Regions from separate parts of the Xanthobacter wiegelii genome, predicted to be linked through region 2. Evidence: predicted binding sites of a transcription regulator. Region 2 holds the regulator's gene; each other region holds the start of a gene.
The links. The regulator LexA, encoded in region 2, represses DNA repair genes until DNA is damaged. The targets are predictions, from matches to a motif close to TGTTCNNNNTGTGTTCNG.

Region 1: V5F63_RS16175 (ImuA family protein) is a predicted target of LexA. The motif match lies at 8,129-8,146, and genes of this name have one in related genera.
Region 3: V5F63_RS03530 (helicase-related protein) is a predicted target of LexA. The motif match lies at 6,756-6,773, and genes of this name have one in related genera.

What each region holds. Positions count from the first base shown of each region.
Region 1 covers NZ_CM195529.1:3,468,269-3,477,717, forward strand. Annotated here, with positions in the region: gene V5F63_RS16140 (alpha/beta fold hydrolase) at 1-388, shown strand, start outside; gene V5F63_RS16145 (L,D-transpeptidase) at 569-1,153, shown strand; gene V5F63_RS16150 (cold-shock protein) at 1,365-1,571, opposite strand; gene V5F63_RS16155 (ABC transporter substrate-binding protein) at 2,066-3,082, opposite strand; gene V5F63_RS16160 (ABC transporter permease) at 3,103-3,912, opposite strand; gene V5F63_RS16165 (ABC transporter ATP-binding protein) at 3,916-4,728, opposite strand; gene V5F63_RS16170 (DNA translocase FtsK) at 4,873-7,824, opposite strand; gene V5F63_RS16175 (ImuA family protein) at 8,160-8,978, shown strand; gene V5F63_RS16180 (Y-family DNA polymerase) at 8,860-9,449, shown strand, end outside.
Region 2 covers NZ_CM195529.1:2,467,980-2,477,428, forward strand. Annotated here, with positions in the region: gene V5F63_RS11275 (ComEC/Rec2 family competence protein) at 1-1,959, shown strand, start outside; gene lexA (transcriptional repressor LexA) at 2,077-2,787, opposite strand; gene V5F63_RS11285 (molybdopterin molybdotransferase MoeA) at 2,945-4,159, opposite strand; gene moaC (cyclic pyranopterin monophosphate synthase MoaC) at 4,206-4,694, opposite strand; gene V5F63_RS11295 (DUF2147 domain-containing protein) at 4,814-5,248, opposite strand; gene trpC (indole-3-glycerol phosphate synthase TrpC) at 5,353-6,144, opposite strand; gene trpD (anthranilate phosphoribosyltransferase) at 6,141-7,175, opposite strand; gene V5F63_RS11310 (anthranilate synthase component II) at 7,197-7,829, opposite strand; gene trpE (anthranilate synthase component I) at 8,096-9,449, opposite strand, start outside.
Region 3 covers NZ_CM195529.1:766,362-775,810, reverse strand. Annotated here, with positions in the region: gene V5F63_RS03560 (helix-turn-helix transcriptional regulator) at 1-370, opposite strand, end outside; gene V5F63_RS03555 (glutathione S-transferase family protein) at 458-1,117, shown strand; gene V5F63_RS03550 (hypothetical protein) at 1,261-1,716, shown strand; gene V5F63_RS03545 (hypothetical protein) at 1,728-2,327, opposite strand; gene fdxA (ferredoxin FdxA) at 2,556-2,891, opposite strand; gene V5F63_RS03535 (RNA-binding S4 domain-containing protein) at 2,998-3,273, opposite strand; gene V5F63_RS03530 (helicase-related protein) at 3,277-6,630, opposite strand; gene V5F63_RS03525 (creatininase family protein) at 7,060-7,923, shown strand; gene V5F63_RS03520 (NUDIX domain-containing protein) at 8,128-8,745, opposite strand; gene V5F63_RS03515 (ABC transporter ATP-binding protein) at 8,751-9,449, opposite strand, start outside.

The DNA.
Region 1 (9,449 bases), 1.0 Mb from region 2:
CCGGCTGATGCGCCTGATGTGCAGCACGGACGTGGAAGAGAACATCGCCGCCACCCGCACCTTCCTGCGCCGCTGCTTCGCCGCCCCCATCGCGCAGCCGCTGTTCGAGCAATTGCTGGCGGTGAACATGATGGTGCCGCCCGAAGTGCGCGTCGCCCTGTTCGGCCGGACGGCCGACTATGAGGGCCTGCTGAAGCGCCTCGACGTGCCGGTGCTGGTGGCGCAGGGCGCGCTGGACGAGGTGGTGGCCCCGGCCATGGCGGAGCATATCGCCGCGACCGTTCCGGGCGCCCGGCTGGACCTCTACGCCGGCATCGGCCACGCCCCCTTCATCGAGGCGGCTGATCGCTTCAACGCCGCGCTCGCGGCCTTTGCCGCCGCGAAGTGAGGGATTTCCAGAACGGTAGCATGATAGCTGGACGAAGCTTCACACTCCCGTGGGCCGGGAACCATGTCGCCACAAAGCGGTTGCAGTCTTGTCCGTTTTGTGGCGACAAAGCGGTATTGCCGACGTATCCGGGCGTGCTCGATGGTCGTTCGCGCTCCGGCCCATCCGAGACGCAGAGCCATGATGAAGCTGAAATCGCTTGTTTTCGCGGCCGTCGCCGCGCTGGTGGCGACAGGCTCGGCCAAGGCCGATGATCGCTACGACATCTTCAATTTCAACAAGTTCTTCGGCGGCGGGAATGTCGGCGTGGTGGGCGGCTCCTCGCCCATCGGCCGGCAGATGGTCTCCATCGATCCGAAATATGCGCCCGGCAACATCGTCGTGAACACGTCGGAGCGGCGCCTTTATTTCGTGACCTCCCGTGGCCAGGCCATCCGCTACGGCATCGGCGTCGGCCGCGACGGCTTCCGCTGGTCGGGCGTGAAGACGGTGAGCGCCAAGAAGGAATGGCCCTCCTGGACGCCCCCGGCCCAGATGCTGCGGCGCCGGCCCGACCTGCCCCGCTACATGCCCGGCGGCCTCGACAACCCGCTCGGCGCCCGCGCCATGTATCTCGGCTCAAGCCTCTACCGCATCCACGGCTCCAACGAGCCGGAGACCATCGGGCAGGCGGTGTCGTCCGGCTGCTTCCGCATGACCAATGACGACGTGATCGACCTCTACAATCGCGTGCGCGTGGGCGCGACCGTCTACGTCCTGCGCTGAGCGCGCGCCACAAAAAGGCTCAACGAAAAAGGCCCGGCCGTCTTGCGACGACCGGGCCTTTTCTTGTCAACGCCTGGACCTTTAGCCCTGCTCTGCGTGGCCCCTGAACCGCGACCGGCGCCGAGCGGGTTCGCTCAGGCACGGCGCGGCATCCAAAGGCGGCTTGGCCAAAAGCTGGTGAGCAAGCTCACGCGCCTTCGGCTTCAAGCACTCAGAGAGCGGCGAGGTTCGCAGCCTTGCTCTTGCCGCGGTTGTCCGCGACGACGTCGAACGAGACCTTCTGGCCATCGTTCAGGCTGTACATGCCAGAACGCTCCACGTCGGAGATGTGGACGAACACGTCGGGTCCACCCTCATCCTGAACGATGAAGCCGAAACCCTTCTGGGCGTTGAAAAACTTTACGGTACCCGTGGCCATGGAGGCCTCCTGTAGAAACGCTCTCCGGGGGTTCCCCGAAGGCGCCGATCGTCCCGGCGACGCGCAACACACGAAGGTCGCGGCGCAACGGGACGCAGTTCAGGACAGGTTCGTACTTGGGGAAGGCTTTTGCGTCGCGGCCCGAAGGAAACGAAGAAGAGGCCGTCGACGAACTTGTCCGCTCGGCTCGCCCCTCCGCACATCCATGAAATGGAAAGCGGAGGAACGAACACCCCGTGCCATGGACCGATCTGCTCAGGCGGGATCGGAGTACATCCGTCCGTCTCCCGGAAGCGTCTGCGCTCAAAAGCGCGCCGCATCCATCGGCTGGGGTTGATGGGAAGATAGGGATCAATCGCGGCGGTTCAAGGGCGGGAGGCCAAGTTTTTCATCTGCCGCTCCCGAACCATTTCCGAACCACTCCCGAACCCACCCGATACCGGGGGTGAACGCCCCCCGGCAAGGTGGTGAAACACACCCGAACCGGAGCCGGATTATTTCGGCGCCGCCGCCTTCGCCACGAAGGTGCCGTCGAAGGTCTTGGCGAGGTCGATCTTCGCGGCTTTCAGCTCGGAATCAAACTCCACCAACATGTTAAGGGCATTCTTCATGCCCCGCTCGGGGATCAGGCCGGTGCGCGAATAGATCGGCAGGGAGTTCTTGACCGCGTTGAGGTACAAGGCCTTGTCCCCAAGCAGATATTCCTCCGGCACCACCGCCGCCACGTCCTCGGGGGTGGCGGTCTTAAGCCATTGAAGGGCCTTGTAAAAAGCATTCACCAGCTTCTGCGTGGTGACCGGATTCTGCTCCACGAAGTCGCGTTTCATATAGAGCACGGCGGCCGGATTCTCGCCGCCGAAGATCTTGTCGTTTCCAGCTTCCGTCCGGCTGTCCGCCAGAATAATGACGTCTCCGTCATCCACCAGCTTGGTAATCACGGGGTCGAGATTGGACATGGCATCGATCTCGCCGCGCTTCATCTGCGCCACGGCAGAAGCTCCGCCGCCGACACCGACGTAGGAGGCATCATCCGGCTTCAGGCCATCTTTCGCCATCAGGAAATTGACGAAGAAATTCGTGGAGGACCCCGGCGCCGTCACACCGATCTTCGCGCCCTTGAGGTCCTTTACCGACTTGATCGGCCGGTCCTTCCGCGCCACCAGCACGATGCCTGGGAAGCGACCCAATTCGATAACGGAAACAATGTCCTGGCCCTTGGCCTGCATGCGGATGGTGTGCTCGTAGGCCCCCGTCACCACATCGATCGACCCGCCGATAAGGGCTTGCAAAGACTTGGCTCCGCCGCCGAAATCATTGATGGCGACATCCAGCCCCTCGTCCTTGAAGAAGCCCTTCCGCTCGGCGATCGTCAGCGGCAGATAATACAGCAGTGGCTTGCCGCCGACCCCGAGCGTGAGCTTCGGCTTCTCGATCTTGGTGGCCTGTTGCGCGACGGCCGGAGTGGCGATAGCGAGCGCGAGCACGGCCGCTGCGAGCTTGAGCATCCTCATGATTTTCCTCCCGTTTTTCTTTAGGCCTGCGTCGCCGGCGCGGGGCGCCAGACGAGGAGGCGGTTCTCGATGGCGCTCACCACCGTGTCGATGATGATGACGAAGATGGCCAGCACCAGCATGCCCGAGAACACGCCGGTGACATCGAACACCCCTTCCGCCTGATGGATGCGATAGCCCAGCCCCGCCGCCGACCCGAGATATTCCCCCACCACCGCACCAACCAGCGCAAAGCCAACGGCGGTATGGAGCGAGGAGAACATCCAGGTCAGCGCGGAGGGCCAGAACACGTTCCGCATCAGCTGGCGCTCGCTCATGCCCAGCATGCGGGCGTTGGCGAGCAGCGTCGGGCTGACCTCCTTAACGCCTTGGTAAACATTGAAAAAAACAATGAAGAAGACCAGCGTCACCCCCAGTGCCACCTTGGACCAGATGCCGAGCCCCAGCCACAGGGCGAAGATCGGCGCCAGCACCACGCGCGGCAGGGCATTGGCCATCTTCACATAGGGATCGAACACCGCTGCGATCAGCGCCTTGCGGGCAAACCAGAAGCCCACCAGCACCCCGCCAAGGGCGCCGATGGCGAAGGCGAGCAGGGTTTCAAGGAGCGTGATGCCAAGGTGATACCAGATCACCCCCGTGTAGAAGTCCTTGAAAGTGCGCTCGAAAACGGCCATCGGCGTGGAGAAGAAGAAGGGGTCCAGCGGGTAGAAGGGCTTCGGCGAAAGCGCCGGTATCGAGACCTTCACCGTGGAGCCGAAATGCCAGATGGCGATCAGCACCACCGCCACCAGCACCTGAAGGGCGAAAAGGACGAAGCGGTTGCGCATGGTTCAGCTCGCGACCTCGGACTGGCGATACCCCTTCACCACCTCGTCCTTCAGCGCCGCCCAGATCTCGCGGTGAAGGTGGTGGAAGGCGGGCTCCAGCCGCACGTCGATGTCGCGGGGGCGGGGTATGGGCACCCGCCATTGGCCGATGATGCGCGAGGCCGGCCCGGCACCCATGATCACCACACGATCGGCCAGCGAGATGGCCTCCTCCAGATCATGGGTCACGAACATCACCGCCTTGCGGTCCTGGCTCCATAGGTCGAGCAGCAGGTTGCCCATGATCTGGCGGGTCTGGGCATCGAGCGGACCGAACGGCTCGTCCATGAGCAGGATCTTGGGATCGCGGATGAGCACCTGGGCGAGACCCACGCGCTTCCTCTGTCCGCCGGACAATTGGTGCGGATAGCGATCCGCGAAGGCCGCGAGCCCCACTCGGGCCAGCCACTTGCGGGCGCGGCTGCGCGCCTCTTCGGTGTCGGTGCCGGCGACCTCAAGGCCGATGGCCACGTTGTCGAGCGCGGTCTTCCAGGGAAACAGGGCCTCGGCCTGGAAGAGATAGCCCGCCGCGCGATTGAGGCCGGCAAGCGGGGTCCCGTGGATTGTGACCGTGCCGGAGGCCGGCTTCAGGAGGCCGGCCGTTGCGTTGAGAAGGGTGGACTTGCCGCAGCCGGTGGGGCCGACGATGGCGACGAACTCACCATCCGCGACTTCGAGATCGACACCCTGCACGGCCACAAAGGGCGAGGCGGCGCGGCTGGCGCCCGGGAAGGCGATGGTGATGTCGCGCAGCCCGACCGCGCATGCCTGAGCCATGCGGCCTCCCTGGACCACGCTGAAGGGTTGCACCACTGAACGTCTCCCGATCCCGCCCGCGCGTCCGGTTGGCCCGGATCAAGCGGACAAGGTAGCCGAGGGCGCGCGGGAGGCAAGGGCGGAGGCGTGAGGTCGGGCGCCCCCTCACCCCGGCCGGGAAAAGGTCAGGATCTCCCGCTTGCCGGCGTGGTTGGCCGGGCCGACGATGCCCTCGTTCTCCATGCGCTCCATGAGGGAAGCAGCCTTGTTGTAGCCCACCTGCAGCCGGCGCTGGATGTAGGAGGTTGAGGCCTTGCGGTCACGCATGACGATGGCCACGGCCTGCTCGTAAAGGTCACCGCCGGCGTCCGCGATGCCGGAGCGGTCGAACACCGCCTCGTCGTCGTCCTCGGCCACGGCGTCCTCGTCCAGCACCACCTCGTCGATATAGTCCGGGCCGCCCTGGGCCTTGAGGAAGGCGACGACCTTCTCCACCTCGCCGTCGGAGACGAAGGGGCCGTGGACGCGGCTGATGCGACCGCCGCCGGCCATGAACAGCATGTCGCCCTGGCCCAGCAGCGTCTCCGCCCCCATCTCGCCGAGGATGGTGCGGCTGTCGATCTTGCTGGTCACCTGGAAGGAGATGCGGGTGGGGAAATTGGCCTTGATGGTGCCGGTGATGACATCCACGGAAGGCCGCTGCGTCGCCATCACGAGATGAATGCCGGCGGCGCGGGCCATCTGGGCGAGGCGCTGGATGGCGCCCTCGATCTCCTTGCCCGCCACCATCATCAGGTCGGCCATCTCGTCCACGATGACGACGATGTAGGGCAGCGCGGTCAGGTCCATCTCCTGTTCCTCGAACAGGGCCTCCCCGGTCTCGCGATCGAACCCCACCTGAACGTTGCGGGTAATGATCTCGCCCCTGGCCGATGCCTCGCGGACGCGGGCGTTGTAGCCATCGATGTTGCGCACCGCGAGGCGGCTCATCTTGCGGTAGCGCTCCTCCATCTCCTTCACCGCCCACTTCAGCGCGATGATCGCCTTCTTGGGGTCGGTGACGACAGGCGTGAGCAGGTGCGGGATGCCCTCGTAGACGGAGAGCTCCAGCATCTTGGGGTCGATCATGATGAGCCGGCAGGCTTCCGGCGTGTGCCGGTAGAGCAGGCTCAGGATCATGGTGTTGATGGCCACCGACTTGCCCGATCCGGTGGTGCCGGCGACCAGCAGATGCGGCATCCGCGCCAGATCGGCAATCACCGGCACGCCGCCGATGGTCTTGCCCAGGCACAGGCCGAGCTTGGGATGGGCCTCGGCGAATTCGTGGCTCGCCAGAAGCTCGCGCAGCCACACGGTCTCGCGCCGCCGGTTGGGCAGCTCGATGCCGATGACGTTGCGCCCCTCCACCACCGCGACGCGGGCGGAGACCGCGCTCATGGAGCGGGCGATGTCCGGCGATAGGCCGATGACGCGGGAGGACTTCACCCCCGGCGCCGGCTCGAACTCATAGAGGGTGACGACCGGGCCGGGATTGGCGTCGATGATCTCGCCGCGCACGCCGAAATCGCGCAGCACCTGCTGGAGCATGGTTGACGACTGGTCGAGGAATTCCTCGGAAAGTTCATAGTCCGGCTCGACTACCGGCGGCTCGCGCAAGAGATCGAGGGGCGGGAGGAAATAGGGGCCGCTGTCCCCCTCCGCCACTGCGGGAACAGCCTCGGGCGGGAGGGTTGCAACGGACGGCACCGGAACAGGGGCGACGGCACCCGACGCTGCAGGCGCTGCTGCCGAGGCCGCGGGAGCGGACGTGGCAGCCGAATGCAGGGCGCCGAAGAACTGGGCGCTGATGCTCTGCTGGTAGGGCCGCCAGGACGCGAACGCTTCGCCCGACAGGATCGACCCGGCCGCGAGGGGTAGGGATTCATCCTCGGCTTCGGCCTCGTCCTGATCCTCGTCTTCGAGCACGGCGGTGTCTTCCGGCTCATCCTCGTCGAGTTCGGTGTCGAGTTCCTCGTCTTCCTCGTCCGTCAGGTCCGTTTCCTCGAAGGCATCGTCTGCGAGTTCGTCGTCTTCAAGTTCATCGTCCTCCAACTCCGAGGAGAGTGCCCCGTCGTCCTCGTCCAGTTCGTCGTCGTCCTCGGAAAGGTCGATCTCCTCTCCCTCCTCCTCGGCATCGTCCGTGTCGCCCTCCAGTTCAGCGACCTCATCGTCCTCGGAGTCTTCCTCCTCGGAGTCTTCCTCCTCGATCTCGTCGTCCTCGAGTTCATCCTCCTCGGAGGCGTCCGCCTCGGGAACCTCGTCTTCGTCGAAGTCGACAGCCTCCTCGGCGTCGGACAGGACCTCGAACGCCGGGTCCTCGCTCTCCACCAGGTCGTCTTCCACACCGGCCGTCTCTGCGGGCGCAGGATCGAGGTCCTGCTCCCCGGCCGGAGCGGGCGGGGTGGCGGCGCGGCCGAGGACGACGAGGCGGAGCAGGCTCCACAGGTGATCGGGGACGTCAGCCGTGTCGACCTCCGAAGCCGCCTCGGCCACAGCCTGTGGCGCGGTGTCGGCCTCAAGGAGCGCAGGCGCTGCCGTTTCGGTCAGGATCTCCTCGCCCGGGACTGTCTCCGCAAGCGCGACCTCGGAGGCCGGGGGCTCGCAAACCAGCGCAGTCGCTTCTTCCGCAACGGGCGGCAGGACGACGGGGGCCGCCGTCACCTCTTCCGGCACGGCGGCGGGCGCGGCGAAGGCGGTCTCCGTGGGGATATCCGCGAGCTTGGCGACGGGCTGTGCCAGCGGCTGGACCACGTCATCCGCCGGCTCGAACAGGAAGTGCCAGCCGCGGCTCGACCCCTGGGTCGTGACCGGGGTGGGCACCTGCGGCAGGACGGGCGGCATGCTCGGCAGCGGGGGCGCGCCCGGCTCGCGGGGCCGCAGCAGATGGTCCGGGGTGCGGGTGAAGCGGGTGTTGGCGTCGAGGGTGAAGGGCCGGAGCCAGCTCGGGACCAGTTCCAGGTCGATCCAGCTGTGGGTGGGCTCCGCAGTCTCGAAGGCGCCGTCATGGAGGCTCGGGTCGTATTCCGGAATCCGCTCGTAGAACGAGGGCAAGCCGCGTTCGGAACCAGAATCGGCCACGGGCGCTTCGAACGTTTCGTCAGGAGCGAACGAGGGGTACGCAAAAGGTCTGGGAGGACGGTTGAAGGAAGACATGGGAATCCGAAATCCGCAGCACCGGCGCCGTTTCGCAGACACTAGGGCGGGGGCGTTAAGGGGAGGTTTGCACCTCCAAATAACGGTTTCTGAATACCTTGCATGTGAATCATGGGGACAAGCCGACACGGCCTCCCCTCGCCTGAACCCGGTTCGGTCCAGCCCCCGCAACCCCTGCTGCCGGACCTCCATACGGTTGACATTCCGCGCTCCCGGAGTCCTTTTTAATGAGAACAAAATAGGAACATTGGTCTTCCTCCATGCACCCCCAGCAGGCTCCGCGCGAGGATCTGGCGGCCCTTCGCCGCCGCATCGTCGAAATGGAACGGCTGTCCGGACTTCCGGACGGGGCTGCCCGGCCGCGCCTGTCCCTGGGGGCCCCACTGGATGATGCCCTGGGCGGCGGCCTCGCCCGCGATGCGCTGCACGAGGCCTTCCCGGCGGAGAAGGGCAATGCCGCCGCCGTGCTCGGCTTCGCCCTCGCGCTCGCGGCCGGCACCCGCAAGCCGGTGCTGTGGGTGCGGCAGGATATGGCGGCGCTGGAGGGCGGCGACCTCTACGGCCCCGGTTGCGCCGCCTTCGGGCTTGATCCCTCCCGCCTGATCCTGGTGGCCGCCGCCGACGCCGCCGACACGCTGGGCGCCGCGGAGGAGGCCCTTGGCCACGGCGCGCTCGGGCTGGTGGTGGCGGAGCCTTGGGGATCCCCGCGCCTCATCGACCTCACCGCCACCCGCCGCCTCGCCTTGCGCAGCGAGCGCTCCGGCGTCCCCTCCCTCCTGCTGAGGCCGGGGGCGGACCCCGGCCCTTCCGCCGCCGCCACCCGCTGGCGGGTCGCCGCCGTCCCCTCCCGCGTGGCGGGGGACGTGCCGGCCTTCTGCCTCGGGCCGCCCGCCTTCGCGCTGGAGATCGAGCGCAACCGCCTCGGACCCACCGGCCGCTTCACCGTGGAATGGAATGCCCATGCCCGACGCTTCACCCCGGCGCCTCGCCGCGCTCTTCCTGCCGCGCCTGCCGACCGACCGGCTGCACCGCAGCCGGCGGGGACGTCGCATGTCGTCGGCTGGCGCCGCACCGGCTGACCTGCCGCTGGTCACGGTGGAGGTGAAGGCGAACGCCCGCCGCCTCGCCGCGGTGGACGCAGCCGCCGCCCGCCTCGGGCTTCATCCCGGCCTTACCCTCGCCGACGCGCAGGCCCGCGTGCCGCAGATGGAGGCGGTGGAGGCGGATGCGGCGGCGGATGCCGCGCTGCTTGCGGCCATCGCATCGTGGTGCGAGCGCTGGACGCCGTTCGTCGCCGTTTCCGGGCCGGACGGCATCGTGCTCGACATCACCGGCTGCGCCCATCTGTTCGGCGGCGAGGGGGCCATGCTGGCGGCCATGACCGAGCGGCTCGCCGCCACCGGACTGGCCGCCCAGGGCGCGGTGGCCGGGACCGCCCGGGCCGCCCTCGCCCTCGCCCGCTGGCGGCCGGGGCAGGTGGTGCGGGCGGGGGGCGAGCGGGAGGCCGTCGCGCCCCTGCCGGTGGAGGCCCTCGACCTCGATGCGGAGGT
Region 2 (9,449 bases):
CGGGCGCGGCCGGTGATGTTCGCCCTAACGTCCGTGCTTATCGCCACTGTCGCCGGCTTTGCGGCGGGCGGGGCGCGGACGGCGCTCATCGCCCACGAAACGATCGTTCCGCCTAAGACGCCGGTGCGGCTTTCCGGCTTTATCGAGCGGGTGGAACGGCGCACCACCGGCGACCGCATCCTGCTGCGGCTCGATGGCGATGCCGTGCGCGGGCTCGCCACGGCGCCGGCGCTGGTGCGGCTCTCGCTGCGCAAGGGCTGGGCGCCGCCGGTCGGAAGCCATGTGACGCAGCTCGCCCAACTGCTGCCGCCCTCCGGCCCCCCCATGCCGGGTGCCCATGATTTCGGTCGCGCGCCCTGGTTTCAGGGCATCGGCGCCATCGGCTACGGGCTCGGCCGGCCGAAGGCGGCGCCGGCGCGCGACCCGCCCTTGTCCGTGCGCCTCGCCATGGCGCTCGACGGGGTGCGCCAGAGCCTGTCGGCCCGCATCCGCGCCTCGCTTTCCGGCGTGCCGGCGGAGGTGGCGGTAGCGCTGGTGGCGGGCGACCGCTCCGGCATTCCCCATGCGGTGGAGGAGAGCATGCGGGTGTCCGGCCTCTCGCACATCCTCTCGATCTCCGGCCTGCACATGGCGCTGGTGGCCGGCACCCTGTTTGCGCTGGCGCGGGGCGTGCTGGCGCTGGTGCCGGGGCTGGCCCTGGCGTGGCCCATCAAGTCCATGGCGGCGCTGATCGCGCTTTCCGGCAGCGCCTTCTATCTCGTGCTGTCGGGCAATGACGTGCCGGCCCAGCGCTCCTTCGTCATGACCGGACTGGTGCTGGCCGGCGTGATGGTGGGGCGACCGTCCCTCTCGCTGCGGTCGGTGGGTGTCGCGGCGGTGCTGGTGCTGGCGCTGACGCCGGAGGCGGCGCTGGATCCGGGTACGCAGATGTCGTTCGCCGCCACCCTCGCCCTCGTCGCCGCCTATGAGCGGCTCCAGCCGCTGCGGGCGATCCCCCGGCCGGACGGGATCGCCGGGGCGGTGGTCTCCTGGGTCGCGGTGCTGGTGGCGGGAACGGCGCTCACCTCGCTGGTGGCGGGCCTTGCGACGGCACCCTACGGCATTTTCCATTTCCAGCGGGTTGCCCCCTACGGGCTTCTCGCCAACCTCGCGGCCATGCCGGCGGTCTCCTTCCTGGTGATGCCGGCGGGACTTGCGGGCGTGCTGCTGATGCCGTTCGGCTGGGATCATCTCGCCTGGCCCGTGATGGGGCGTGGCATCGAGATCATGACGGCGGTGTCCGACTGGGTGGGTACCCTGCCGGGCGCCGACATCCGCGCCGCCTTCATCGGCGCCGGAACATTGCTGTGGCTGTCCCTCGCGCTGCTGGCCCTCTGCCTGCTGCGGGGTGTGCTCACCCTCGCGGCGCTGGTTCCCCTCGGCATCGCGGGATTTGTCGCGGGTGCGCCGATGAGGCCGGACCTCCTCGTCGCGCCCGATGCGCAGACGGTGGCGGTGCGGATGCCGGACGGCCGCCTCTCGGTGCTCGGCGCCTCCGGCCAGAAGCTGGTGGTGGAGCAGTGGCTGACGCGGGAGGGGGACCGCCGCACGGCCGGAACCAGGGACCTTGCCGCCGGCTTCACCTGCGATCCCCTGGGCTGCACCGCGCCGCTGCCCGGCGGCGGCACCATCGCCGTGTCCCGACGTGTCGAAAGCCTGGAGGCGGATTGCCTGAATTCCCGCATGGTCGTCACCCGAGACGTCCCGCCGCGCGCCTGCCAGGCGGACGTGCTGACGCTGGAAAAGCTGGTGCGGACGGGAACGCTCGCCTTCTCCCTCCGCGATGGCACGCTCGTCGCCGAGCCAAGCCGGAAGGCCGCCGTATCCCGCCCCTGGATGGCGCCCTTGCCGCCGGAGCCCGCATCCGAACCCGGCGCCGCCGATGCCGGCGATCCGCAGGCGGATGCAATGGCTCCGTGACATGTCGGCCAAGCGTCGGGGTGAGGGGCAACGCCTTCAGGAAAGCGCAGGCGCCCGTTGAGCGTGGACCGCCGCGCCCCTCACCCCGTTCCGAATCTCCCGCAGGAGAAATAAGGATCAGTAGCGGCGCATGAGGCCGATGAGGCGGCCCTGGATGCGCACGCGGTCGGGACCGAAGATGCGCGTCTCATAGGCCGGATTGGCGGCCTCGAGCGCGATGGAGGCGCCCTTCTTGCGCAGGCGCTTGAGGGTGGCTTCCTCGTCGTCCACCAGCGCGACGATGATGTCGCCGGTGTCGGCGGAATCGCATTTGCGGATGAGGACCGTGTCGCCGTCGAGGATGCCGGCCTCGATCATGCTGTCGCCGCGCACCTCAAGGGCGAAATGCTCGCCGCTGCCGAGCATTTCCGGCGGGATGTTCAGGGTGTGGCTGCGGCTCTGGATGGCGGAAATGGGCGTGCCGGCGGCGATGCGGCCCATGACCGGCACCGAGACCACCTGGCCCGCCTCATCATCCTCGGGCACCGGGCGCACCTTGCCGAGGCTGCCCTCGATGACGGACGGGGAGAAGCCACGCCCCGCCGAGCGGGCGGAGGCAAGGCCCGGCGCGACGCTGTCGGGCAGGCGGACGACTTCCAGCGCGCGGGCGCGGTTGGGCAGGCGGCGGATGAAGCCGCGCTCTTCCAGAGCGGTGATCAGACGATGGATGCCGGACTTGGAGCGCAGGTCCAGCGCCTCCTTCATCTCGTCGAAGGAGGGGGGAACACCGGTTTCCTTCAGCCGCTCATGGATGAAGCGCAGAAGGTCGTATTGCTTCCGAGTGAGCATTCCCTGGCCCCGTTCCTTGCACGCACCGTCTGGAGCCAGCGCCTCTGGCCGGTCCCGATTTCAGGCGCACCCAGCCCGGTGCGCCGCGAAACAAATCATGAACAGTCTTTATCTGTTCCTTTTGTGTTCCGCAAGTGGTGAAGGCTCCGTTAAGCGCTCAATCGTCGAGGAGAATAATCTCGCACGCATCGCCGACGCGGCCTTCGGGCGCGAAAGGCGGGCGCACCAGAAGGCAGTCGGCGGCAGCGAGAATGCTCAGCATGGCGCTGTCCTGGGAGGGAGAGGGCGTGGCGTGGATCGTGCCGTCCGGCCGGCGCTCGAGGGTGGCGCGCATGAAATCCCGCCGCACGTCATTGGCCGGCAGGTTGGCTGCGAGGCGCGCCGGCACGGTCTCGGGGCCGGGGCGGGAATCGCCCTGGAGCGCGCGGACGAGGGGGACGAGGTAGATCATCCCGCAGACGTGGGAGGAGACCGGATTGCCGGGCAGCCCCAGCACCCGCACATCGCCCCGATGGCCGAACATCAGCGGCTTGCCGGGGCGCAGCGCGATCTTGTGGACGGAGAGGTCCACCCCCTCGGCCTTCAGCGCCGGCGCCATGAGGTCATGATCGCCCACCGAGGCACCGCCCGAGGACACCACGAGATCGAATTCACCGGAGAGCGCCCGCGCCACCACGGCCCGGATGGCGGCGAGATCGTCCTTGAAGAGCCCGAGGTCGGTCACCTCCGCCCCGGCGCGGCGGGCCAGCTCGGCGAGGCCGAAGGCGTTGGAGACAACGATCTCGCTGTCCTTGCCGGTGCCCTGGCCCGGCAGCACGAGTTCGTCGCCGGTCTGCAGCAGCGCGACGCGCGGGCGGCGGGCGACCGGCAGCGTCGCATGGTCCATGGCGGCGGCGAGCATGATGTCGCGGCCGGTCAGGCGGCGGCCGGCAAAGAGGCCCGGCGTGCTTTCAGAAAAATCGCAGCCGCGCTTGCGCACGTTGCGCAGGGCCGCAGTCGGCGCCGTGGTGGTGATGGTGTCGCCCTCGCGGGTGACGTTCTCCTGGATCACCACCGTGTCGGCGCCCTCCGGCACCACCGCGCCGGTGAAGATGCGCACGGCCTGCCCGGTGCTCACCGTGCCCGCGAAGGGCCGGCCGGCGGCGGATTCGCCGATGACCGTCAGGTGGGCGGGTGTCTCGACGATATCGGCACCGCGCACGGCGTAGCCGTCCATGGCCGACATGTCGGCCGGCGGCTGGGTGCGGCGGGCCACGAGATCGCGCGCCAGCACGCGACCGGCGGCGGCCTGCACCGGCACCTCCTCGACGCCGAGCGCGACGACGCCCTGGGTGATGAGCGCGGTGGCCTCCTCGACGGTCATGAGCGCCATGGCGCGGCTCCCTCACTCTGGACGTGCTGTGATTAGCGGAAAAGGCTCAGGCCGCTCCGGCGTCGGCGCGGAAATGGCCGCTGCGGCCGCCGGATTTTTCCAAGAGGCGGATGCCTTCGATCCGCATGCCGCGGTCGGCGGCCTTGGCCATGTCGTAGATGGTGAGGCAGGCGACGGAGACGGCGGTCAGAGCCTCCATCTCCACGCCGGTCTGGCCCGTGACCTTGGCGCGGGCGGTGACGTGAAGGCCGGGCAAAGCGGGGTCGGGCACCACCTCCACCTCCACCTTGGTCAGCATCAGCGGATGGCAGAGGGGAATCAGCTCGTGGGTGCGCTTGGCGGCCATGATGCCGGCGATGCGCGCCACGCCCAGCACGTCGCCCTTCTTGGCGTTGCCGGAGAGGATGAGGTCCAGCGTCTCCGGTGCCATCGCCACCCGGCCCTCGGCCAGCGCCTCGCGGGTGGTCGCGTCCTTGTCGGAGACGTCCACCATGCGGGCGGCGCCCTGGTCGTCGAGATGGGTCAGGCTGGCCATGGCCGTCGCGGTCTTCCCGGATTCGATGTCGGACGGGAAGATGGCGTCCGCGGCGGCGCCTGTCCACCGCCGCAGCCGCAGGGCCGCGGAAAGGCTGTGTTGCCGGCGCGGGTCGGCGCTCAGCGCAGGCGGGTCCACACCTGCGTCTTGCAGAGCGGAACCACCACGCAGCCGCGCAGCTTCAGCGTGTTGTCGCCGTCCATGGTGATGGTCCCGGAATAGGTCTTGCCGTCCTCGGCATTGTAGATGCTGCCGCCGGTCCATTCCTGTGGCTCGCCGGAGAAACCGGTGAGGATGGTGAGGCCCTTCAGCGCCCGGCCGCGCAGGCTGGCGTTGGAATTGTTCACGTCTTTCAGCGCCGGATCGGCCTTCAGCCCTTCCGAGGAGACGAGGCGGCCGCAGAGGCTGGCGCCGCATTTGGAGATTTCCACCTGCCCGCTGCGGGTGGGGGTCTGCCACAGGCCCGTCGGGTCGGCCGCGAAGGCGGGGGTGGCGAAGGTCGGGATGGCGAGAAGGCTGGCGGCGGCGAGCGCCGTGAAAAGCGTGGTCCTCATGAAGCTGTTCCTCCCGTGAGGCACCGGCGACGCAGGGGCCGGTGCTGCGGCCTCTTCTCGGGCCACCTCACGTATTAAGGCGTAACTTCACGTATACGGCAAGCCTAGCCTGCGAGCAGCTGGCACGTCGCGGAAGCGACATCCTCCTGACGCATCAGGCTCTCGCCGACGAGGATGGTGCCGATGCCCACCTGCGCCAGCCGCGCAACGTCGGCCGGCGTGAAGATGCCGCTCTCGCCGATGACGATGCGATCCTTCGGCACGCGGGGCGCGAGGCGCTCGGAGGTTTCGAGCGTGGTCTCGAAGGTGCGCAAATTGCGGTTGTTGATGCCGATGAGCCGGCAGGGCAGCGCCAGCGCGCGGTCCAGCTCGGCGTCGTCATGGACTTCCACGATGGCGTCCATGCCATACGCTGCCGCCGCATCCGCGAGGTCGCGGGCGAGGGCGTCGTCCACCCCGGCCATGATGATGAGGATGCAGTCCGCCCCCCAGGCGCGGGCTTCCGCCACCTGATAGGTGTCGTACATGAAATCCTTGCGCAGCACCGGCAGGCTCACCGCCGTCCGGGCGGCCTTCAGATAGTCCGGCGCGCCCTGGAAGGAGGGCGTGTCGGTGAGCACCGAGAGGCAGGTGGCGCCGCCGCGCTGGTAGGCGCGGGCAAGCGACGGCGGATCGAAGTCCGCGCGGATCAGGCCCTTGGAGGGGCTGGCCTTCTTGATCTCGGCGATCAGCGCGGTGCGACCTTCCGAGAGGCTCTGCTCGATGGCCCCGGCGAAGGGCCGCACCCGGGGCGCGCAGCGGGCGGCGGCCTCGATCTCGTTGAGCGGGCGGGCCTTCTTGGCGGCGGCGATTTCCTCGCGCTTGTAGGCCTCGATCTTGGTGAGGATGTCGCTCATTGCGCGGCCTCCGGGGCGAGAGAGGCGGAGAGGGTGACGAGCCGTTCCAGCCGTGCGCGGGCGGAGCCGGTGTCGAGGCTCGTCTGCGCCAAGGCGACGCCCTCGGTGAGGTCCTTCGCGTGTCCGGCCACCACGAGCGCGGCGGCGGCGTTCAGCACCGCCACGTCGCGATAGGCGCCGGGGGCGCCGTCCAGCACGGCGCGCAGGGCGGCGGCATTGTAGGCGGCATCGCCCCCCTTCAGCGCCTCGGCGGGGGCGCGGGAAAGGCCCACATCTTCCGGATTGAGGGTGAAGGTGTGGATGCGGCCGTCTTCCAGCACGGCGATGTCGGTGCCGCCGGAGATGGTGATCTCGTCGAGCCCGTCCGAGCCGTGGACCACGAACGCCTTCTCTGAGCCCAGCGCCTTCAGCACCTCGGCCAAAGGCACGATCCAGGATTTCGCGAACACACCCACCATCTGCCGCTTCACGCCGGCCGGATTGGAGAGCGGGCCGAGCAGGTTGAAGATGGTGCGCGTGCCCATCTCCACCCGCGTCGGGCCCACATGCTTCATGGCCGGGTGGTGGGAGGGGGCGAACATGAAGCCGATGCCGGCCTCGCCGATGCAGCGGGAGATTCCGGCCGGATCAAGATCCAGCCGCACGCCCAGCGCGGAGAGCACATCCGCCGCGCCGGACTTGGAAGAGAGCGCCCGATTGCCGTGCTTCGCCACCGGCACCCCGGCGCCCGCGACGATGAAGCTGGCGCAGGTGGAGATGTTGTAGGAGCCGGAGGCATCGCCGCCGGTGCCCACCACGTCCACCGCCTCGTCCGGGGCTTCCACGGTGAGCATCTTGGAGCGCATGACGGAGACCGCGCCGGCGATCTCCTCCACCGTCTCGCCGCGCACGCGCAGGCCCATGAGCAGCGCGCCCATCTGGGAGGGCGTCGCCTCGCCGGACATCATGCGGTCGAACACGAAGGCGGCTTCCTCGCGGCTGAGGCTTGCGCCGGTGGCCACCTTGCCGAGCAGGGGTTTGAACTGGTCCATGGTGTGTCCTCGTCCCCCGTCTCAGTCCTTGGCCTTCTGCGCGTTGAAGGCGGCGGCGATCTCGAGGAAATTGCGGATCAGCGCGTGGCCGTTCTCCGAGGCGATGCTCTCGGGATGGAACTGCACGCCGTGGATGGGCAGGCTCTTGTGGGCGAGGCCCATGATGAGCCCGTCTCCGGTGTGGGCCGTGACTTCCAGCGCGTCCGGCAGGGTGTCCCGCTCGACGATCAGCGAGTGGTAGCGCGTCGCCTGGAAGGAATGGTTGAGCCCGCGGAAGACGCTTTTGCCCTCGTGCAGAATCTCGCTCATCTTGCCGTGCATGGGGGAGGGCGCGCGCACCACGTCGCCGCCGAACACCTGCCCGATGGCCTGATGGCCGAGACACACGCCGAACATCGGCACGGTGTCCCCCGCCTTGGCGATGAGATCGAGGCAGATGCCCGCCTCGTTGGGCGTGCAGGGGCCGGGGGAGAGCACGATGGCGTCCGGCTTCTCGGCCAGCACGTCCTCCACGCTCACGGTGTCGTTGCGGTGGACGGTGACGGTGGCGCCAAGCTCACCGAGATAATGGACGAGGTTGTAGGTGAAGCTGTCGTAATTATCGATCAGCGTGACCTTCGGGGAGGGATTGGCCGAAACCTGGGTGGCGGACATCTGGAACTCCGGCCCCGCGCCGCTTTAGCGGGAATAGCGGGTGTTAAGGCGAGGAATGACGGACGGTCAATGGTGATGGGCAGGTAACTCGCGTAGCTCCCCCTCTCCCCTTGCGGGAGAGGGGTCGGGGGTGAGGGGGCGGCTCAGCCGTCCCGGCCCTCGCGCAAGCGGCGCGAACCCCTCACCCCGGCACTCTCCCGCAAGGGGAGAGGGAGTCAGGGCTGCTCCCGCTTCACCATCGCTCGTGACGTGTCATCCCCATCCCCTCACTGCCCCTTCCCGGCGCGGGCGGCGAAGCGGACGGCTTCCTCGCCGGCGCGGAACAGGGCCTTGGCCTTGTTCACGCATTCCTGGTGCTCGCTCTCGGGCACCGAGTCGTAGACGATGCCGGCGCCGGCCTGGACGAACATGCGCCCGTCCTTCACCACCGCCGTGCGCAGCACGATGCAGGTGTCCATCTCGCCATTGGCGCCGAAATAGCCGATGGCGCCGGCATAGATGCCGCGCTTGTCTCTCTCCAGCTCGTCGATGATCTCCATGGCCCGCACCTTGGGCGCGCCGGAGACCGTGCCGGCCGGAAAGCCCGCCGCCAGCGCGTCCACCGCGTCAAAGCGCTTGTCGATGGCGCCTTCCACGTTGGAGACGATGTGCATCACCTGGCTGTAGCGCTCGATGAAGAAGGAATCCGTCACCTTCACCGTGCCGACGCGGGAGACGCGGCCGGCATCGTTGCGGCCGAGGTCGAGCAGCATCAGATGCTCGGCGCGCTCCTTGGGATCGGCGAGCAGTTCGGCCGCCAGCGCCTCGTCCTCGGCATGGGTGGCGCCGCGCCTGCGGGTGCCGGCGATGGGGCGCACGGTGACCTTGCCGTCGCGCAGCCGCACCAGGATCTCCGGCGAGGAGCACACCACCGAGAAGCCGTCGAAGTTGAGATAGACGAGGAACGGCGCCGGGTTCACCCGCCTCAGCGCGCGGTAAAGCGCGAAGGGCGGCAGGGTGAACGGGCTCTCGAAGCGCTGGGAGAGCACGACCTGGAAGATGTCGCCGGCGCGGATGTAGTCCTTCGCCTTCTCCACCATGGCGCAGAATTCCTCTGCGCCGGTGTTGGAGACCTGCGAGACCTCGCCGTGGAACGGCTCCGGCGCGGGGTGGGCGATGGCGCGGTCGAGGTCCGCCACCACCTGGTCGAGCCGCTCCAGCGCCGCTTCCCACGCGGCGCGGGGCGAGACGCCCTCCTTCGCCCGCACGGGGGTGACGGCGGTCAGCTCGTCCTTCACGGCGTCGAACACCACCATCACGGTGGGGCGGATGAGCAGGGCCTCGGGCACGCCGATGGGATCGGGCTTGGCCGGCCCGAGCTTTTCCATCTGCCGCACCATGTCGTAGCCGAGATAGCCGAACACGCCGGCCGCCATGGGCGGGGCGCCCTCCGGCAGCTCGATGGCGGATTCGGCCAGCAGCGTGCGCAGGGCCTTCAGCGGCGGCTCCCCGCAGGGCACGAAGGCGGTTTTGTCGGCGTCCGGCGTCCGGTTGATCTCGGCGACATCGCCGGAGGCGCGGAAGATGAGATCGGGCTTCATCCCGATCATGGAATAGCGCCCGCGCGCCTGCCCGCCCTCG
Region 3 (9,449 bases), 1.7 Mb from region 2:
AGCGCGCGCGCATCCGGGCGGCGGCGCTGCGCAGGTTGGCCGGCAGGCCGGCCGTCACCTTGGTCTGCGCCGCCGCGAGCACCGCGCCGAGGCCCAGCGCGGCGGCCGCGTCGCCGAGACCCGAGAGGAACAGCGCCTGCGCCTCCTGCGCGGAGAGGCCGTTCAGCCGGGTGCGGTAGCCCTCCAGCAGCCGGTAGCCGCCGCCGGCCCCGCGCTCGGCATAGACGGGCACGCCCGCCGCGCTTAGGGCATCGATGTCGCGATAGATGGTGCGCAGCGAGACCTCGCATTCCTCCGCGAGGGCCTGGGCGGTGACCGCGCCGCGGGCCTGGAGGACCATGAGAATGGAGAGGAGGCGGCTGGCGCGCATGGGGATAGAGCTATCAAACCTGACAGAAGGTGTCAGCCTCGGCCGTTTAGAGGTGTGGCGTCACCCCTCCCGACGACAGGAGATCTCATGACCGCCGACGACACCATCACCCTGTTCCACGCACCCCACACCCGCTCCTCCTGCGCGCTGACACTGATCGAGGAGCTGGGGGCGCCCTATCGCCTCCATGTGCTGAACATGAAGGCGGGCGAGCAGCGCCAGCCGGCCTATCTCGCCGTGAACCCCATGGGGAAGGTGCCCGCCATCCTGCACCGGGGCGAACTCGTGACCGAGCAGGTGGCGATCTTCATCCATCTCGCCGATGCCTTCCCCGAAGCCGGCCTCGCGCCTGGCCTGGGTGCGCCGGGGCGTGGCCCCTATCTGCGCTGGCTTGCCTATTACGGCGCCTGCTTCGAGCCCGCCCTCACCGACCGCGCGCTGAAGCGCGAGCCCGCCGCGCCCGCCATGTCGCCTTACGGCGACTACGACACCATGCTCGACACCGTGACGCGCGAGCTGGCGGCGAAGCCCTATCTTCTGGGCGACCGGTGCACGGCGGCCGACATTCTGTGGGGCAATGCCTTCAACTGGGGCGTGATGTTCAAGCTGGTGCCCGAGACGCCGGTGATCGCCGATTACGTCGCGCGCATCATTGGCCGGCCGTCGGCGCTGAAGGTGGCGGAGCTGGATGCGCGCCTCGCGGCCGAGCATCAGGCGGCGGTGGATGCCGCTGCGACCACCGGCTGAGCAGCGGGTCCGCGACAGGCGCTCCCCTCCCCTGCGAAAGCCCGGCTTTGCAAATGCCGCATTTCCCGCCAGAACTGGCGGCAAGAGCGTCGGCGCCGCATCCCGCGATGACGGTACCGGGCGATAAGCAGCGGGAGGCGCGCATGGTGTACAGGTCGGACCGCAGGCAACCCGAGGGGGCCGCGCGGCAGGCGCTCCGCCATACCCTCCGCAACACCGCCCTCGCCGGCCTGCTGCTCCTCGGTGGCGCCGCGCCGGCGCTGGCGCTGATGTCGCCGCAGGTCTATGCGAGCGCCCGGGAGGGGGCGAAGAGCGTCATCGTGGTGGCGGTGGAGGGGGTGACCCTCACGCCGCGCGCCTTCGGCACCTGCGCGGTGGCGGGGACGGTGAAGGTGGTGGAGCGCGGCGAGGCCTACACGGTCGGCCAGAAGGTGACGCTCGACATTCCCTGCGCCAAGCCCAACGCGCTGCCGCCGCTGGGCGGCACCATCTATCAGGAGACCGACAGGCTGCAGGCCGCCAAATTCGGCCGCGCCTATCTCGACGCCGACGGCAAGCTGGTGCTCTCGCAATATTTCCAGCTGGAGGCGCTGCCCTGAGGGGGGTCCCGTCAGCTTTCCGTAACCCTGTAGAAATGCCCTGAAATCGGTTCAACGAACATTTCCATACGGCAAAGGTCCCTGTCTCCGCGCAGAAGCGGGCACGGGTCGCTCAGGACCGCGTCGGTTTCGTCGAAGATGATGCTCTCGAAAAGGGTTGCCGTCACGAACACGGAAAGGTCGCGGTTTTCCAGAACCAGCCGGGCAGGAGTGCTATCGGGGTGCCGAGCGCGCCATTCGGCGATGCGCGCTTCATAGGCGGGAAGGTTGACCTTGAACCTGACGTAGCGCGACGCGTCTCCAAGCGTCGGGACGCTGAGGACAGTCAGGGCCAGCATGCCGATGCCGAGAAGATGCGACACGGCCCTGCGCCAGCGCCCGGTCACCAGGAAGACCAGCGCCGCAATGCTGCCGTAGGCGAGGCCGCACGCCCCCAGAAGAAGCAGCAGGGGAAAAGCGAGCCCAAGGACCACGACAGCGCGCTCGGAGAATTCGCCGAAAAACACCGTCAGGGCCAGGAGCAGACACCAAGCCCCGCTCGGAGCCAGCGCCAACCACGCCCATCGGTCGCGACGGCCCGAGGGGTGTCCCGCCGCAGGAACCTGCTGCATGCCGGCTCGACCTCACTGCCCAATTGCATCCGGAGCGTGTATAGCTGGTCTCGACAATGTTGCCAGAGACCGCAGAACTGCGCCGGGCGCCTGTCGCGCCCAATGGCCCCTCTGGCGAACATCGGAGCGCGGGTCCGCCCCCATCCCTGCCGAAACCAGCGTGAGATTGCGCACACGGCGGCGAGCGCACATCCTGGGATCAGTCGCCCTGGCCGGGCAGATCTTGGCTCAGTCGCCCTGGCCGGGCTCCGGGGAGAACAGTTCTTCCTTGCCGGGCTTGCCGTCCCATTCCTTGGCGTCGGCGGGGGCGTCGCGCTTCAGGGTGATGTTGGGCCAGGTCTTGGCGTATTCGGCGTTGAGCGCGAGCCACTTCTCCAGCCCCGGCTCGGCATCCGGCTTGATGGCCTCGGCCGGGCATTCCGGCTCGCAGACGCCGCAGTCGATGCACTCGTCGGGGTGGATGACGAGCATGTTCTCGCCCTCGTAGAAACAGTCCACCGGGCACACGGACACGCAATCCATGTATTTGCAGCGGATGCAGTTCTCGGTGACGACGTAGGTCATGGGCAATCCCTTTCGAGGGGCTCGGGTAGCGCAGGCGCACGCGCCACGCAAGCGGCGGCAGGCCAAAGGCCGATAAAACTGGGCGCGCCGCAGTCCCTAAATCCCGTCACGCTTCTGTTATTTCCTCGAAAAGCGCGAGAGCGGATGTAGCATCTCCCCGGCGTTCCGCAAAGGCTGTCACCCGCAGCACCCGCACCTGCCGGTCGAGGGCGATGGTGAGCACCTGCCCCGCCCGCACCATGTGGCCGGGGCTGGTGACCCGTGCGCCATCGAGCCGCACATGGCCCGAACGGACGAGATCGGCGGCATCCTCGCGGGCGCGCACCACGCGGGCATGCCAGATCCAGCGGTCGAGCCTCTGCCGCTCCGCCGGATCGCTCACGGCTCAACCGCCCTTCTTCTCCGCCTCCAGCCGCGCCTTGAGGGCGGCGAGGGCGGCGAAGGGGCTGTCCGGGTCCGCCGGCTTCTCGCGGCGACGCTCCTGATGGGCGGGGCGGTTGTCCGCCCGCTGCTCGGGACGCGGGCCGCGATGGCCCTCGTTACGATGGCCCTCGTTCCTGTGCTCGCGATTGCCCTCGCCTTCGCGCGGGCCGCGGAAGGGACGGTCGCCGCGCGGCGGACGCGGGGCGCGCTCACCCTCGGGGGCACCGGCCTCAGCGGGCGCCTGCTCGGGACGGCGGTGGGGCGGACGGCCATCACGACGCTCGCCGCGTCCGCCACCCTTCTCGCCACCGCGCTCGCCGCGATCTCCGCCCGGACGATCGCCGAAGCGGCGGCCTTCGCCGGCCGGGCGCTCGCGACGCGGCGCGCCGGGCGGACGGCCGGGACGCCACACCTCGATCAGCTCGGGCTCGGCGGGAGCGGCCTCGGCGGCAGCACCTTCGGCAACGATTTCGGCCGCACCTTCCACCGCCTCGGGACCACCGGGGGCGGCAGGCGCCTCCACCTCGGCCGCGACTTCGGCGGCGGTGGGATCGCCGGACACCTCGACCGCCTCGGCGGCAGCCTCGGCCTCGGCCGCATCGGCGAGAACGACGTCGGCGGGGGTCTCTTCAGCGGGCGCGTCCTCGGCAGGCGCCTCGACAAGCGCCTCGTCCACCGATTCGGCCGGCTCGTCCGCAGGGGCCTCGGCCGGCGATTCCGCCGGGGCGTCGAACAGCAGGTCGGCCTCGATGGCGCCTTCCGGCAGCGGGGCGAGTTCCACGGGAGCCGCTTCCGGCGCGGCGGCGGGGGCCTCGGCCTCCGGCGGCGGCGGGGGGCGGCGCTCCATGCGATAGCCGAGCGACTTCAGGATGGAGGCGAAATCCTCCCCCGAGCAGCCGGCGAGCGAGGTCATGCCCACGGTCACGGTGAAGCCGCGCCCGTCCACCGCTCCGGCCGGCTTGGGGCCGGGGGAGTTGGGCCGCCACGCCAGCGCGGGGCGGATCAGGTCGGCGAGGCGCTCCAGAATGTCCACGCGCACCGCACGCTCGCCGCACACGCGGAAGCCGACGGCGCGGTAGAGCCCCTTCTGCACCTCGTGATCCACGGGGATGGAGGTGCGGCCGGAGGCGGCGAGGTGCGGCAGCTCGTCGAGGCCCTTCTGGGCGAGGCCGCCGTGCTTCAGCGCATAAAGCTCCGCCGCCAGCGCGCGCGGGGCGGGCTTCAGCAGCGCCGGCAGATAGATGTGATGGGCGCCGAAGCGCACGCCATAGCCGCGCAGGGTGGCGCGGGCGGCCTGATCCAGCCCCTTCACCTCGTCGGCGACGCGGGCGCGCTCCAGAACGCCGAGGCTCTCGACGATCTGGAAGGCGATGCCACGGGCGATGCCGGTGATGTCCTCGGCGGTGCCGAGCTTGGTGAGCGCGCCGAGCAGCTTCTCGATATGGGCGGCGATCCACAGCGTGAGGCGGGCTTCCACCTGGTCGCGGGCGGGGCCGGTGAGATGCTCGTCGGCGATGATCTTGAAGCGCGGCTTCAGCACCTCGTCGCCGGGGATGAGCTTGGCCACCGCCTCGCCCGTCCAGCGGATGGTGCCGTCGAAGGTGAGGACGAACGCCTCGTCCACCGCCTGCGACAGGCGCTGGGCGCGCTGCTCGATCTCGCCGGCCAGCGCCTGCTGGGCGGCTGCGCGCAATGCCTTGGCCTCCTCGCCACCGGCCGCGGCTGCGGGATCGGGGGCGAACTGGAAGCCGTGGAGGTGGCCGATGACGTGGCCTTCGACGGTAACGTCACCGGTCTTGCTGATTTCAGTTTCGAGCATCGTGTTCTCTCGCAGGCGCCGCATGAGCACGCTGGTCCGCCGATCCACGAAACGCTGAGCCAGCCTTTCGTGCAACGCATCCGACAGCTTGTCCTCGACCCCTCTCGTGACGCCTTGCCAGTGCTCCGGATCCCTGAGCCAGTCGGGCCGGTTCGCGACGAAGGTGAGGGTCCTCACCTGCGCAATCCGGTTCGACAACGTGTCGATGTCGCCTTCTGCGCGATCGGTCAAGGCGATTTGACGCGCGAACCAGTCATCGGGGATGCGGCCACCCCCCTTTATGTGCCCGAAAAGGGTGCCCACCAGCTCCGCATGGGCGCCCGGGGAGACCTTGCGATAGTCCGGCACCTGGCAGGCATCCCACAGCCGTTCCACGTCGGCGGCGCCGTCGAGACGGCCCGTCACCTCCATGTCCCGGCTCATGATTTCAAGCACCGCAACGTCATCGGCGGTGGGCGCGCGGGTCAGCCCCTCCTCCTTCGGCAGGCGCGAAAGGGAAGCGAGGAGCGCGGCGGGCGACTGGAAATCGGCGACGGCGTTGCGCCATTGCAACACCTTCGCGGTGTCGAACACATGCTCCTCCAGCCGGGAGACCAGTTCCTCCTCGAACGGTGGACAACGCCCCGTCGTGCCGAACGTGCCGTCCCGCGTCGCGCGGCCGGCACGGCCGGCGATCTGCGCCATCTCGGAGGCATTGAGCTTGCGATACTGCCAGCCGTCGAACTTGCGGTCCGAGGCGAAGGCCACGTGGTCCACGTCGAGGTTGAGACCCATGCCGATGGCATCGGTGGCGACGAGATAATCCACATCGCCGGACTGGTAGAGATCCACCTGCGCATTGCGGGTACGCGGCGAGAGGGCGCCCATCACCACCGCCGCCCCGCCGCGCTGGCGGCGGATGAACTCGGCGATGGAATAGACCTCGTCCGCCGAGAAGGCGACGATGGCCGAGCGGCGCGGCAGGCGGGAAATTTTCCGCTCGCCGGCGAAGGTGAGGGTGGAGAGGCGCGGCCGCACCACCACGTTCACCCCGGGAATGAGCTTTTCCACAAGCGGGCGCATGGTGGCCGAGCCCAGCAGCAGCGTCTCGTGCCGGCCGCGCCGGTTCAGGATGCGATCGGTGAAGACGTGGCCGCGATCGAGGTCCGTGGCGAGCTGGATCTCGTCGATGGCCACGAAGGCCACATCGAGATCACGCGGCATGGCCTCCACCGTGGAGACCCAGTAGCGGGCGTTCTCCCCATGGCGGCCCTTGGGCTTGATCTTCTCCTCGCCGGTGATGAGCGCGACCTTGTCCGCCCCCACCCGATCGACGATGCGCTGGTACACCTCGCGCGCGAGCAGGCGCAGCGGCAGGCCGATGATGCCGCTCTCATGGCCGAGCATGCGCTCGATGGCGAGGTGGGTCTTGCCCGTGTTGGTCGGGCCAAGGACCGCGCTCACCCCCCGCGCCCTCAGATTGCGCGGCAGCACGGCCCATCGGGTGACGTCGTCCATCGGCTCTGGCGCAATCCACGTAAAGGAGGGGTGTTCCTGTATCATATCGGGACGCGAGGGCGATGGCGAAAGGGGGCGCGCGGACATTCGCCGAACGGGAGGGGAGCGAATCAGTTTGCGGGCGGCGTTCGCGGGGTGTTCTCCGGCGGGGCGGGCTGAAGTCGTCCCCTCGCCCGTACCCGACGCTTCTCCCCTCTCCCCTCGAAGTCGGCTTCTGCCGACTTCGACCTGCACGATCCGAACTCGGCAACAGCCGAGTTCGGGCGGGAGAGGGGCCGGGGGTGAGGGGGCGCGCCGAGCCGAGGCGCCCCGATGCCGCGCCACACCCCTCACCCGTCTCGCGGCGGAGCCGCGATCCACCCTCTCCCGCAAGGGGAGAGGGGTAGCCCTTGGGCCGAGGCCCGCGTTGCCGCCCAGACCCTTGACATCATGCGGCTTTTCCTTCCCATGGAGGTAGGGTGGCGCGGCAGCACGCGCCGGGCGGCGTGGAGGCGGACGGTGTTTCTGAAATGGGCTGAACTTTCCTCACCGGCCCTCGCGGCACTGGACAAATCCCGCATGGTCGCCGTTCTGCCCGTCGCCGCCGTGGAGCAGCACGGCCCGCATCTGCCGCTGGGCACCGACCTGTTCATCGCCGAGGCCTATGTGGAGCGCATCGCCTTCATGGTGCCGCGCGAGGTGGATGCGGTGTTCCTGCCCGTGCAGGCCGTGGGCAAGTCCGACGAGCACATCTCCTTCGCCGGCACGCTGACGCTCTCGCCCGCCACCGCCATCGCCGCCTGGGTGGAGCTGGGCCGCAGCCTCGCCCGCGCCGGGGTGCGCCGCCTCGTGCTCATGAACACCCATGGCGGCAACGTGCCGGTGATCGATCTCGTGGCCCGCACCCTGCGGGTGGACCACAGGATGCTGGCCGTCACCTGCTCCATGCACCGCTTCGGCTATCCGGTGGGGCTGTTCTCCGATCACGAGCGGGCGCACGGCATCCATGGCGGGGAGATCGAGACCTCGCTGATGCTCGCGTTCCGCCCTGAACTGGTGGATATGAGCCACGCCGGGCCGTTCCCGCCCTATTCCATCGCCATGGAAACCGAGTTCCAGCGCCTGCGCGCCAACCACCCCGTCGGCTTCGGCTGGCTGGCCGAGGATCTCAGCCCCGACGGCGCCATGGGCGACGCCACCCATGCAACGGCCCTCAAGGGCGAGGCCGCCTACGAATACGGCTCCCGCGCCTTCGTGGAGCTGCTGAAGGACGTGGCGGCGTTCGATCTGGCGCGGCTGGAGCCGCATGCGTGAGGGGTAAGGACGGGGACGGCAGGCCAAAGCGCCTGCTCCCCATGTCACTGCGTCATCCCCCGGCTTGTCCGGGGGATCCACGGTTGGGCTGGATCCGGCTCTCGAACATGGCTCAGGCGACGCAGTGTATCGCCCGGACGAGCCGGGCGATGACGGCGGGAAGGGAGCGCTTTAGTAACCCGTCCCTGACGGCGCAAAATCGCCCTAGCCCCGCTCCGCCGCCGCGATCAGCTCCGGAAGCCGGGCGCGGTTGAGCGCCAGCCATTGCAGCGCCAGAATAAGAAATCCGTTGATGCAGCGCCCCGCGCCGATGGCGGCGAGGGCCTCGTCAACCGGCACGGCGAAGGGGCGGGTGGTCTCCGTCTCCGCCGCCGATCCCGCCCGCTCGGGCAGGCCGGACGCATCGAGGATGCCGAGGTAGAGCTGCGCCATCTCGTCCGTCACGCCGGGCGTGGGGGTGAAGGCGAGCATGGGCACGAGGGCGCGGGGCGCAACGCCCGCTTCCTCCACGCACTCCCGCCGGGCGGCGGCTTCCGGGTCTTCCCCCTTTTCCACCATGCCGGCGACGATCTCGATGAGATCGCCCTTGCCCCCCGCGAGGTGCGCCGAGAGGCGGAACTGGCGGATCAGCACCACGAGGTCGCGCTCCGGATCATAGCCCAGCACGCCCACCACCCGCCCGCCGCGCACGATGTCACGCACTTGGCGGTCGCTCGTGCCGTCCGCGTGGTGCAGGACGAGGTGGTAGCGCTCATAGGGGCGGAAGCCCTTGGCCAGAAGCTCCGGCCCGTCCACGTCCACACGGGCGGGACGATCCTCCATCACCGTCACTGGCGCACCACGCCGTGGCCGGCGGTGTCGAGGTTGAAGGCGGCGGCGAACAAAGCGCGGGTGTAGTCCTCCCGCGGATGCTCGAACACGTCGTGCGCCGGCCCCTCCTCCACCATCTTGCCGTTGCGCATGACGAGGATGCGGCTCGCCAGCGCGGACACCACGCGCAGATCGTGGGAGATGAACATGAAGGTGAGGTCGCGCTTCTTCTGAAGCGCGCGCAGGAGATCGACGATCTGCGCCTGCACGATCATGTCGAGCGCGCTCGTCGGCTCGTCCAGCACCACGAAGGAGGGCTCCAGCGCCATGGCGCGGGCAATCGAGATGCGCTGGCGCTGCCCGCCGGAAAATTCGTGCGGATAGCGGTGCCGCGTCTCGGGATCGAGCCCCACGTCGGCGAGGGCCGCGATCACCCGCGCCTCGCGCTCGTCGGCGGACAGCTTGCGCTGGTGGACGAGGAGCCCCTCCTCCACGATTTCCGCCACCGACATGCGCGGCGAGAGCGCGCCATAGGGGTCCTGGAACACGATCTGGAGGTCGGACCGCAGCGGCCGCATGGCCTTGAAGCTCAGTCCGTCGATGGGCTTGCCGAGGAAGGCGATGGGCCCGGAGCTGGAGATGAGCCGCAGCAGCGCGAGGCCGAGCGTGGTCTTGCCCGATCCGCTCTCCCCCACCACGCCCAGCGTCTCGCCCCG